Regions from separate parts of the Streptomyces sp. NPDC037273 genome, predicted to be linked through region 2. Evidence: riboswitches for the same ligand, from Rfam matches in the RefSeq annotation. Region 2 holds a riboswitch; each other region holds the start of a gene.
The links. A riboswitch is a leader RNA that binds a small molecule or an ion and turns the genes downstream of it on or off. The one in region 2 is predicted to bind cobalamin.
Positions count from the first base shown of each region.

Region 1 (3,332 bases), on a different contig from region 2:
TGACCCGTAGGCACGGCGGGGGCCCGGGGGAAATCCCCGGGCCCCTTCGCGCGCCGCCGGGGCAGACTGGCGTCATGGACTTCACGATCAGGGCGGTACGGCCCGAGGAGTACGAGGAGCTCGGCGACCTCACCGGCTTCACGTATCTGAACGACGGGCTGCTGCTGCACGGCGAGGACGATTTCTACCTGGCCGTACTGCGCGACACGGAGCGCCGGGCGCGCGAGAGCGAGGTCCTGGTCGCCGCCGACGCGGACGGCCGGATCATCGGCGGGGTGACCTTCGCCCCCGGCGGCACCACCTGGGCGGACATCGCCGTCCCCGGCGAGGCCGAGTTCCGGATGCTCGTGGTCGCGCCGGAGGCCCGCGGCAGGGGCGTCGGAGAGGCGCTCGTACGGGCCTGTGCGGACCGGGCGCGGGCCCTTCCCGACTGCGCCCGCCTGGTGCTCTCCACGGACGCCAAGATGGTCTCGGCGCACCGGATCTACGAGCGGATGGGCTTCGTCCGCACGCCGGAACGGGACTGGCAGCCGATCCCCGAGCACTCCCTGCGGACCTACGCCCTGGAGCTGTAGCCCCCGGACCGACACAACATGTGGGGGGTGCCGTCAGCGGCGCCCCCCACATGTATGCTCATCCTCGCTGTCGACGCAGGGAAATCCGGCGCGAATCCGGAACTGTCCCGCAACGGTGTGCTTCGTGCGGTTTCGTACGGAGCGAGTCCGAGGACCTGCCGGCGGCGCACCCGGTCCGTCCGTTCCGGGTGTCACTGACGTCCGGGCCTCGCGGAGTGGGCCGGTGGACGCGGCGCATCCGCGCGTACGGATGCCTCGCCCGCCTTCCCCCGCCCGCGGCCAGGAGCCGAGCGAGGGAGAGCCCCCACGTGACCATCGCGCCCGCCGATCCGGCCACGGAGATCGAGAGCGACGGACCCGGCACCGTACTGCTGCGGACCCTGACCGATCTCACCGCCGATCTCCCCGACACCGACCCCGGCAAGGTCGCCGCCGCCGCGCTGCGCGGCCGCAGCGCCGCGTCGGACGAGGCGGAACTGCGCGAGCTGGCCACCGAGGCGGCCGCGGGCCTGATCGCCGAGGACCCGGCGTACTCCCGGCTCGCCGCCCGGCTCCTGACCCTCACCATCGCCGACGAGGCGGCCGGCCAGGGCGCGGTCTCCTTCTCCGCCTCCGTGGCCGTCGGTCACCGCGAGGGCCTGATCGCCGACCGCACCGCCGACTTCGTCGCGCTGCACGCCGACCGCCTCGACGCCACGATCGACGCCGCCGGCGACGACCGCTTCGGCTACTTCGGTCTGCGCACCCTCTACTCGCGCTACCTGCTGCGCCACCCGATCACCCGCAAGGTGATCGAGACCCCCCAGCACTTCATGCTCCGGGTGGCCTGCGGCCTCGCGGAGGACGAGAGCGTCCGCGCGCTCGACGAGGTGGCGGCCCTCTACGGCCTGATGAGCCGCCTGGACTACCTGCCCTCCTCCCCCACGCTCTTCAACTCGGGCACCCGCCACCCGCAGATGTCCTCCTGCTACCTCCTGGACTCCCCCCAGGACGAGCTGGACTCCATCTACGACCGCTACCACCAGGTCGCGCGCCTCTCGAAGCACGCCGGCGGCATCGGGCTGTCCTACTCCCGCATCCGCGCCCGCGGTTCGCTGATCCGCGGCACCAACGGCCACTCGAACGGCATCGTCCCGTTCCTGAAGACCCTCGACGCCTCCGTCGCCGCCGTGAACCAGGGCGGCCGCCGCAAGGGCGCCGCCGCGGTCTACCTGGAGACCTGGCACGCCGACATCGAGGAGTTCCTTGAGCTCCGCGACAACACGGGCGAGGACCAGCGCCGTACGCACAACCTGAACCTGGCGCACTGGATCCCGGACGAGTTCATGCGCCGGGTCAACGCGGACGCCGACTGGTCGCTGTTCTCCCCCTCGGACGTGCCCGAGCTCGTCGACCTGTGGGGCGACGAGTTCGACGCCGCCTACCGCGCCGCCGAGGCCAAGGGCCTGGCCCGCAAGTCGATGCCGGCCCGCGACCTGTACGGCCGCATGATGCGGACCCTGGCGCAGACCGGCAACGGCTGGATGACCTTCAAGGACGCCTCGAACCGCACGGCCAACCAGACCGCCGAGCCGGGCTCGGTCGTGCACTCCTCGAACCTCTGCACCGAGATCATCGAGGTCACGAACGACGGCGAGACCGCGGTCTGCAACCTCGGCTCGGTCAACCTCGGCTCGTTCGTCGTGGGTTCGGACATCGACTGGGACCGCCTGGACGAGACCGTCCGCACGGCCGTCACCTTCCTCGACCGGGTCGTCGACATCAACTTCTACCCGACCGAGCAGGCCGGCAACTCCAACGCCCGCTGGCGTCCGGTCGGCCTGGGCGCCATGGGTCTCCAGGACGTCTTCTTCCAGCTGAAGCTGCCGTTCGACTCCGCCGAGGCGCGCGCGCTGTCCACCCGTATCGCCGAGCGGATCATGCTCGCCGCCTACGAGGCCTCCGCCGACCTCGCCGAGCGCAACGGCCCGCTCCCCGCCTGGGAGAAGACCCGCACGGCCCGCGGCGTCCTGCACCCGGACCACTACGACGTCGAGCTGAACTGGCCGGAGCGCTGGGCCGCCCTGCGCGAGCGGGTCGCCGCGGTCGGCATGCGCAACTCGCTGCTCCTGGCGATCGCGCCGACGGCGACCATCGCCTCGATCGCGGGCGTCTACGAGTGCATCGAGCCGCAGGTCTCCAACCTGTTCAAGCGCGAGACGCTCTCCGGCGAGTTCCTCCAGGTCAACTCGTACCTCGTCGACGAGCTGAAGAAGCTCGGCGTGTGGGACGCGCAGACCCGGGACGCGCTGCGCGACTCCAGCGGTTCGGTCGCCGGCTTCACCTGGATCCCGGCCGAGACGCGCGAGCTGTACCGCACGGCCTGGGAGATCCCGCAGCGCGGCCTGATCGACATGGCCGCCGCCCGTACGCCGTTCCTGGACCAGTCGCAGTCGCTGAACCTGTTCCTGGAGACGCCGACGATCGGCAAGCTGTCGTCGATGTACGCGTACGCCTGGAAGCAGGGACTGAAGACGACGTACTACCTGCGCTCGCGCCCGGCGACCCGGATCGCCCGCGCCGCCCAGGCGTCCACCACGGCCGCCGCCCCCATCCCCGTCCAGCAGGCGGTCCTCGACGCCGACGCGCTCGCCTGCTCCCTTGAGAACCCCGAGTCCTGCGAGGCCTGCCAGTAATGAGCACCAACGAGAAGAAGAACCTGCTCGACCCTGGCTTCGAGCTGACTCTCCGCCCCATGCGCTACCCGGACTTCTACGA
Region 1 is NZ_JBVJVO010000003.1:271,656-274,987, reverse strand. Features, by position in the region: gene mctP (monocarboxylate uptake permease MctP) at 1-3, shown strand, start outside; gene ACZ7G1_RS10565 (GNAT family N-acetyltransferase) at 75-575, shown strand; cobalamin riboswitch at 593-752, shown strand; gene ACZ7G1_RS10560 (ribonucleoside-diphosphate reductase subunit alpha) at 884-3,250, shown strand; gene ACZ7G1_RS10555 (ribonucleotide-diphosphate reductase subunit beta) at 3,250-3,332, shown strand, end outside.
Region 1: it holds a riboswitch for cobalamin, as region 2 does, so the genes downstream of both, ACZ7G1_RS10560 (ribonucleoside-diphosphate reductase subunit alpha) here and ACZ7G1_RS33275 (ABC transporter substrate-binding protein) in region 2, are expected to answer to the same signal.

Region 2 (3,332 bases):
TGCAGGCGGAGCTCGGTCACGCGGGTGTTCCTTCCGGGCGGCGGCGCATCAGCCAGAGGAAGAAGGGGCCGCCGGTGAGGGCGGTGAGGACGCCGACGGGGATGTCCTGGGGCGCGGCGACGGTCCGGGCGCCGAGGTCGGCGAGGACGAGGGCGAGCGCGCCGCCGAGCGCGGCGACGGGGAGGAGGCGGCGGTGCGGGGCGCCGACGGCGAGGCGGGCGGCGTGCGGGGCCATCAGGCCGATGAAGCCGACGGCTCCGCTGGCGGCGACCATGACGGCGGTGACGAGGGAGGCGAGGACGAAGACGGCGGCGCGGAAGCGGGCGGTGTCGAGGCCGAGGACGGTGGCGCCCTCCTCGCCGGTGAGGAGCAGGTCGAGGGGGCGGGCGAGGGCGAGGAGGGCGCCGACGCCGAGGGCGAGGACGGCGGCGGGCAGGGCGAGGGTGTCCCAGCGGGCGCTGCCGAGTCCGCCGAGGGACCAGTACAGGGCTTCCTGGAACTGTTCGGGCCGGCCGGCGACGACGAGGAGCAGGGTGGCGAGGGCGGACAGGATGTAGGAGACGGCGACTCCGGCGAGGACGAGCCGGGTGCCGGTCATGGTCCCGCCGCGGCGCGCGAGCCCGTAGACGAGGACGAGGGCGAGGAGGGCGCCGGCGAAGGCTCCGGCGGGCAGGGCGAGCGTGGTGGTGACCCCTCCCCCGATGCCGAGGACCAGGACGAGGACGGCGCCGGCGGAGGCTCCGGAGGAGATCCCGAGGAGGAAGGGGTCGGCGAGCCGGTTGCGTACGAGGGCCTGGAGGACGGCGCCGACGACGGCGAGTCCGGCGCCGACGACGGTCCCGAGGAGGACCCGGGGCAGGCGTACGTCGAGCACGATCGTCCGGTACGGCGAGGGGCCCGCCCGCCCGGTGAGGGCGTCGAGGACCTGGCCGGGCGGGACGCGGACGGAGCCGAGGGCGAGGGAGGCGAGCGCGGCGGCGGCGAGGGCGAGGACGAGTCCGGCGACGACGAGCGCGTACCGGACGGGGCGCGCGGGGGCCGGGGCCCGGACGGGAGTCGTCCGGGCCGGCGGGAGGGTCGCGGTCACCGGGCGGCGGGGTGGAGCTGGGCGGCGAGCTTGTCGACGGCGGCGGGGACGCGGACGCCGAGGACGGTGTCGGAGAGCGGCAGGACGGCGAACCTGCGGTTCCTGATCGCGGGGACGTCCTTGAGCGCGGGGTCGTCGAGGAGCCGCTTCTTCTTCTGTTCGACGGTGGTGGAGCCGTAGTCGTAGATCACGACGACCTCGGGGCGGCGGTCGACGACCTGTTCCCAGGTGGCGTCGCCGAAGGCCTTGTCGAGGTCGGCGAAGACGTTCCGGCCGCCGGCGCGGGTGATGAGCTCGTCGCCGATGCCCTTGCCGCCCGCGGTGAAGGCGGTCTTGTCGCCGCTGTCGTACACGAAGACGGAGACGGGTTCGACGCCGGCGAGCCGCTTCGCGGTGGCGGAGACGCCGGCGCGGGCCTGCCGGATCCATGCCTCCGCCCGGTCTCCGACGCCGAACGTGCGGCCGGTCTCGCGGACTTCGCGGTAGAGGTCCTCGACGGAGGGCGAACCCGTGGGGCAGTACTCGGTGTTGAGCCGGGTGTGGATGCCGGAGCGCCCGAGGTCGTCACGGCTGCGGCCGTCCTTGGCGGAGAAGGCCGAGGAGTAACCGCCGTACACGAAGTCGGGATTGGCCGCGAGGAGCGCCTCCTTGGACGGGTACTCCTTCGCCAGGACGGGGACGGAGTCGTACGCCTTCTTGTAGGCGGGCAGGATCGCGTCGTCGAGGTACGCGGTGCCGACGAGCGACTTCTCCAGGCCGAGGGCCAGCATGATCTCGGTGACGTGCTGGTTCATGGCGACCGCGCGCTTCGGCGGCGCCTGGTAGGTGGTCGTCACTCCGCAGTTGGTGACGGTGTACGGGAATCCCGCGGCGGGTTTCGCGGCGGGCGCGGCGGCCTCGGGGGCGGCCGAGCAGGCGGCGAGCAGGGGGATCAGTGCGGCTGCGGACAGCAGCGGGCGGCGCCAGGACATGCGGGAACAGGCCTCCTCCGGGGATTTCCACGTCCCCGATCGGCGGTGAGAAGGCGGCAGGTCAGTTCCTGGCTTCCGCCCCGACGGGGGGGGGCGGTCACAGTGGCGGGACCGTGCCGGATTCGCACCGGCTTCCTGGGTCCTGCCGCCCGTTGGTCCCGGCCAGTCTCTCACTCGGGCCAGGACGAGTCGCGGATGGTGCTCACGAAGTCGCCGGGGACGAAGCCGGGCACGTAGTGGCGGAGCACGTCGGCCTTGACGTTGCCGAAGGTGGTGCCGGGTTTGGGCGCGATGCCCTCGGCGAAGGCCGCCAGGATGCGGTTCTTGAAGTCGGGCCGGGGGTGGGCGGCGACGATCGCGGCCCGGTCCTCCGGGGTGACGGCGGCGGGGTCGTCGTAGCCGATGCCGAGCACGTCGTACTCGACTCCGGCCGTCACGAGCGCCACCTCGGGCTCCATGAACTCCGGTACGCCGGGGGTGGTGTGCAGGGCGATGGCGGTCCAGACGCGGCGGACGGCGTCCTCGTCGGCGCCCTGGCCCCGGAGGAACGCGGCGGCCTCCTCGGCCCCGTCGACCTCGAAGCGGCGGCCGCTCCCCCGGTGCTTCTCGCCGAGGCCGAGGTCGTGGAACATCGCGCCGACGTAGAGCAGTTCGGGGTCGAACGCGAGGCCGCGGGCGCGGCCCTGGAGGGCGCCGAAGAGGTAGACGCGGCGGGAGTGGTCGTACACGAGGTCGCCGGTGGTGTCGCGGACGAGTTCGGTGGCGGCGGTGGCGAGCTTGCTGTCGGGGATGAGCTGCATCGGGTTCATGGGGCAAGCCTCGTCGCCGGCGGGGCGGGCCCGCCATGTCCTCAGGGACAGGCATCCCACAGAATCGGACACATGACGACGACGCACGAGGTGTGGGTGTTCGCCTTCGACGGGGTCAGGCTGCTCGATGTCTCGGCCCCGCTGGAGGTGTTCTCGACGGCCGGGTCCGGTTACCGGGTGCGGGTGTGCACGCCCGACGGGCGGGACGTACGGACCTCCTGCGGGCTGCGGATCGGCGCGGACCGGGCGGCCGGGGAGGTCACGGGCGCGGACACGCTGCTCGTGCCCGGGGCGGTGGACGTGGAGCGGTGCGTGGCGGCGGCGCCGGTGGTGGCGGGGCTCGCGGCGCGCTCGGGGCGGGTGGCGTCGGTGTGCACGGGCGCGTTCGCGCTGGCGGCGGCGGGGCTGCTGGCCGGGCGGCGGGCGGCCACGCACTGGGAGCACGCGGCGGAGCTGGCGCGCCGG
Region 2 is NZ_JBVJVO010000017.1:133,218-136,549, forward strand. Features, by position in the region: gene ACZ7G1_RS33265 (ABC transporter ATP-binding protein) at 1-20, opposite strand, end outside; gene ACZ7G1_RS33270 (FecCD family ABC transporter permease) at 17-1,087, opposite strand; gene ACZ7G1_RS33275 (ABC transporter substrate-binding protein) at 1,084-2,058, opposite strand; cobalamin riboswitch at 2,101-2,236, opposite strand; gene ACZ7G1_RS33280 (HD domain-containing protein) at 2,229-2,867, opposite strand; gene ACZ7G1_RS33285 (GlxA family transcriptional regulator) at 2,940-3,332, shown strand, end outside.

Region 3 (3,332 bases), on a different contig from region 2:
CAGGCACGCCAGGACGGGCTCGAAGAGTTCCTTCTGCCGCCCGCCGTGGTAGCCGCGGGCGCTCAGCTCGCCGACCGGCTTGCCCATGAGGACGACCTGGCTGGAGCGGTCGCTGCCGGGCTTGAGCAGCACCGGGTTCATCAGGGCGGTCGCTTCGACGCGCGCGGCCTGCGCCTGCATGGCCTGGGCGCGGCCGATCTCGGCGCCCTCGCGGGTGACGAAGGAGTTGAGGGACATGTTCTGTCCCTTGAACGGTGCGACCTTGATCCCCTGCCGGACCAGCCAGCGGCAGATGCCGGCCGTCACGACGCTCTTGCCGGCGTCCGACGTGGTCCCGGCGACGAGCAGTCCGCCACCCCTCATGCGTTCCTCCGCTTCAGCGCGCTCGCGATCAGCCGGCCGCCCACGCAGGCGGCCAGGGTCAGTCCGGTGACCCGGCGGGACAGCCGGACCGCCCGCTCGATGTCGGCGACCTCGACGGCCCGCCCCTCCCCGTTGAGCACGGGCCGGTGCTCGACCCGGCCGCCGTACGCGAGGGTGCCGCCGAGCCGCACGCCGAGGGAGCCCGCGAAGGAGGCCTCGACGGGTCCTGCGTTGGGGCTGGGGTGCTTCGCCGCGTCCGCCCGCCAGGCCCGTACGGCCCCGCGCGGGTTCCCGCCGGCGACGGTCGCCAGGGCGGCGGTGAGGCGCGCCCCGGGCCAGCCGGCCACGTCGTCGAGCCGGGCCGAGGCCCAGCCGAAGCGGCGCAGCCGCGGCGACTTGTGCCCGACCATCGCGTCCAGGGTGTTGACGGCCCGGAAGCCGACGAGTCCCGGCACGCCCGCGACGGCGCCCCAGAACAGGGCGCCGACCACCGCGTCGGAGGTGTTCTCGGCGACGGATTCGACGACCGCGCGGGCCATCGCGGGACCGTCGAGGGAGTGCGGGTCGCGCCCGCAGAGGTGGGGCAGCCGCTCGCGCGCCACCTCCAGGTCCCCGGCGGCCAGCGCGCCGCCGATGGCGCGGGCCTCGCGCCCCAGGGTCGTCCCGCCGACGACGGCCCAGACGGCGGCCGCGGTCAGGGCGACGGAGGCGGCGCGGCTGCCCCGTACCGTACGGGCGGCGAGGGCGCCGGCGGCGGCGGTGGTCCCGGCGCAGACGGCCGTGTGGAGGGCTCCCCAGCCGCGGTGGTCGTGCCACAGGGCCCGTTCGACGCCGGCCGCCGCCCGGCCGAACGCGGCGACGGGATGGCCGCGGCGGGGATCGCCGACGAGCCGGTCGACGGCGAGGCCGAGGGCCGCTCCGTACGCGAAGACACCGGTGGCTCGGGAAACGCTGCGGCTGCAGCCGGGCATGGCGCTATGTCCTCACTCAGGGTCCGCGCCCTGGATCGACGTGACCGGCGGCGAGAGTTCCTGACTCCCGGACCCTTCGGATCCGGTCACAGTGGCGGGACCGCGCCGGATTCGCACCGGGCTTCCTCTGCTGCCGCCGTAATGGCCCCGGAAGTCCACCACGGGCCGAGAACACCCGTCAACTCACCCTTGACCTGCGTCGCGTCACTGTGCGGAGCACCACAAACACGACGGCCGGGCGGCCCGCTCCCGAAGGTGCGGACCGCCCGGCCGAGGTAACCGGGGACCGTCAGGCGACGATCAGGTAGATGCCGTACGCCACGGCCGCCAGGCACAGGGCGAAGCAGGCGTAGGCGCCGGTGCGGGCCAGGACGGCGGAGCCGCCCTGGGCGGCGGCCTGCTCCTGCTTGGAGAGGCCGATGATGCCGAGGGTGAAGAGGCCCACCAGGGCGACGGTCGCCACGAGGCTGACTCCGAAGACGGAGCCGAGGGCTGCCCAGTCGATCTTCATGCTTGGTTCCAGTTCCTTAGACCGCGGCGGCGGGGGCCGGGGGAGCGGCAGGGTCCGTGGGGACCGGCGCGGGGATGGTGGTCTTGAGGTCCTCGTCCGCGACGGCGGCGACGGAGCCGGCCGGCGGCGGGGTGACGGCGGCGATCGCGGTGGTGACCACGCCGTCGGCCTCGGCCTCGGCCTCGACGTCGTTGACGTTGGTGTGGTCGACCACCTGGCGGCGGGAGATCAGCCAGATGCCGAGGCAGGAGGCGACCAGGAAGGCCGCGACCGTGTAGACGCCCCAGTCGCCCTGGCGGGCGATGTACTCGGCTCCCGCGGCGACCAGGCCGGCGGCCGGCAGGGTCAGGCCCCAGGCGACGAACATGCGGGTGGCCGTCGACCAGCGGACGACGCCGCCCTTGCGGCCCAGGCCCGCGCCCATCACGGCACCGGAGACGGAGTGCGTGGTGGAGAGGGAGAAGCCCAGGTGGGAGGAGGCCAGGATGACCGTGGCCGCGCTGGTCTGGGCGGCGAAGCCCTGCTGCGGCTGGAGGTCCGTGAGGCCCTTGCCCATGGTGCGGATGATGCGCCAGCCGCCGAGGTAGGTGCCGAGCGCGATCGCCAGGCCCGCGGACACGATGACCCAGACCGGCGGGTTGGAGCCCGGGGCGAGGGTGCCGCCGGCGACCAGGGCGAGGGTGATGATGCCCATCGTCTTCTGGGCGTCGTTGGTGCCGTGGGCGAGGGAGACGAGGCCGGCGGAGGCGATCTGGCCGACCCGGTAGCCCTTGGCGGTGTGCTTCTCGTCGGTCTTGGCGCCGATCTTGTACGTCAGCTTCGTGCCCAGCATCGCGGCGATGCCCGCGACGATCGGAGCGGCGATGGCCGGGATGAGGACCTTGGTGACGACGACGTCGCCGTTGACACCGCTGACGCCGATCGAGGCGATCGTCGCACCGATGAGGCCGCCCATCAGCGCGTGGGAGGAGCTGGACGGCAGGCCGACCAGCCAGGTCACCAGGTTCCAGAGGATCGCGCCGACGAGCGCGGCGAGGATCACTTCGGGCTGGATGCCCTCCTCGTTGACCAGGCCCTTGGAGATCGTCTTGGCGACCTCCACGGACAGGAACGCTCCGACGAGGTTCAGAACGGCGGACATGGCCACCGCCGTCTTGGGCTTGAGCGCACCGGTCGAGATGGTCGTGGCCATCGCGTTGGCGGTGTCGTGGAAACCGTTCGTGAAATCGAACACGAGAGCTGTCACGACCACAATGGCGAGCAGCAGCGTGATGTGTTCCATTTACCCAGGCAATCGTTTGACGTCAGTGGCTCGTCGAACGTAAGCAACCTGGGTGAACGGAAGATGAACTGGGGCGGGCGACGTGGTGTCCCTAACCGGTGTCAAGAGATTCCGCTTAGCCCTTCGGCGGGCCGGCTGTCCACGATGCGGTCACCCCGCAACCCCGGGTAATCCGGGGCCTCACGGGACACACGCGACCTGTCCC
Region 3 is NZ_JBVJVO010000016.1:133,492-136,823, forward strand. Features, by position in the region: gene ACZ7G1_RS32305 (cobyric acid synthase) at 1-363, opposite strand, end outside; gene ACZ7G1_RS32310 (cobalamin biosynthesis protein) at 360-1,334, opposite strand; cobalamin riboswitch at 1,370-1,509, opposite strand; gene ACZ7G1_RS32315 (hypothetical protein) at 1,624-1,845, opposite strand; gene ACZ7G1_RS32320 (inorganic phosphate transporter) at 1,862-3,127, opposite strand.
Region 3: it holds a riboswitch for cobalamin, as region 2 does, so the genes downstream of both, ACZ7G1_RS32310 (cobalamin biosynthesis protein) here and ACZ7G1_RS33275 (ABC transporter substrate-binding protein) in region 2, are expected to answer to the same signal.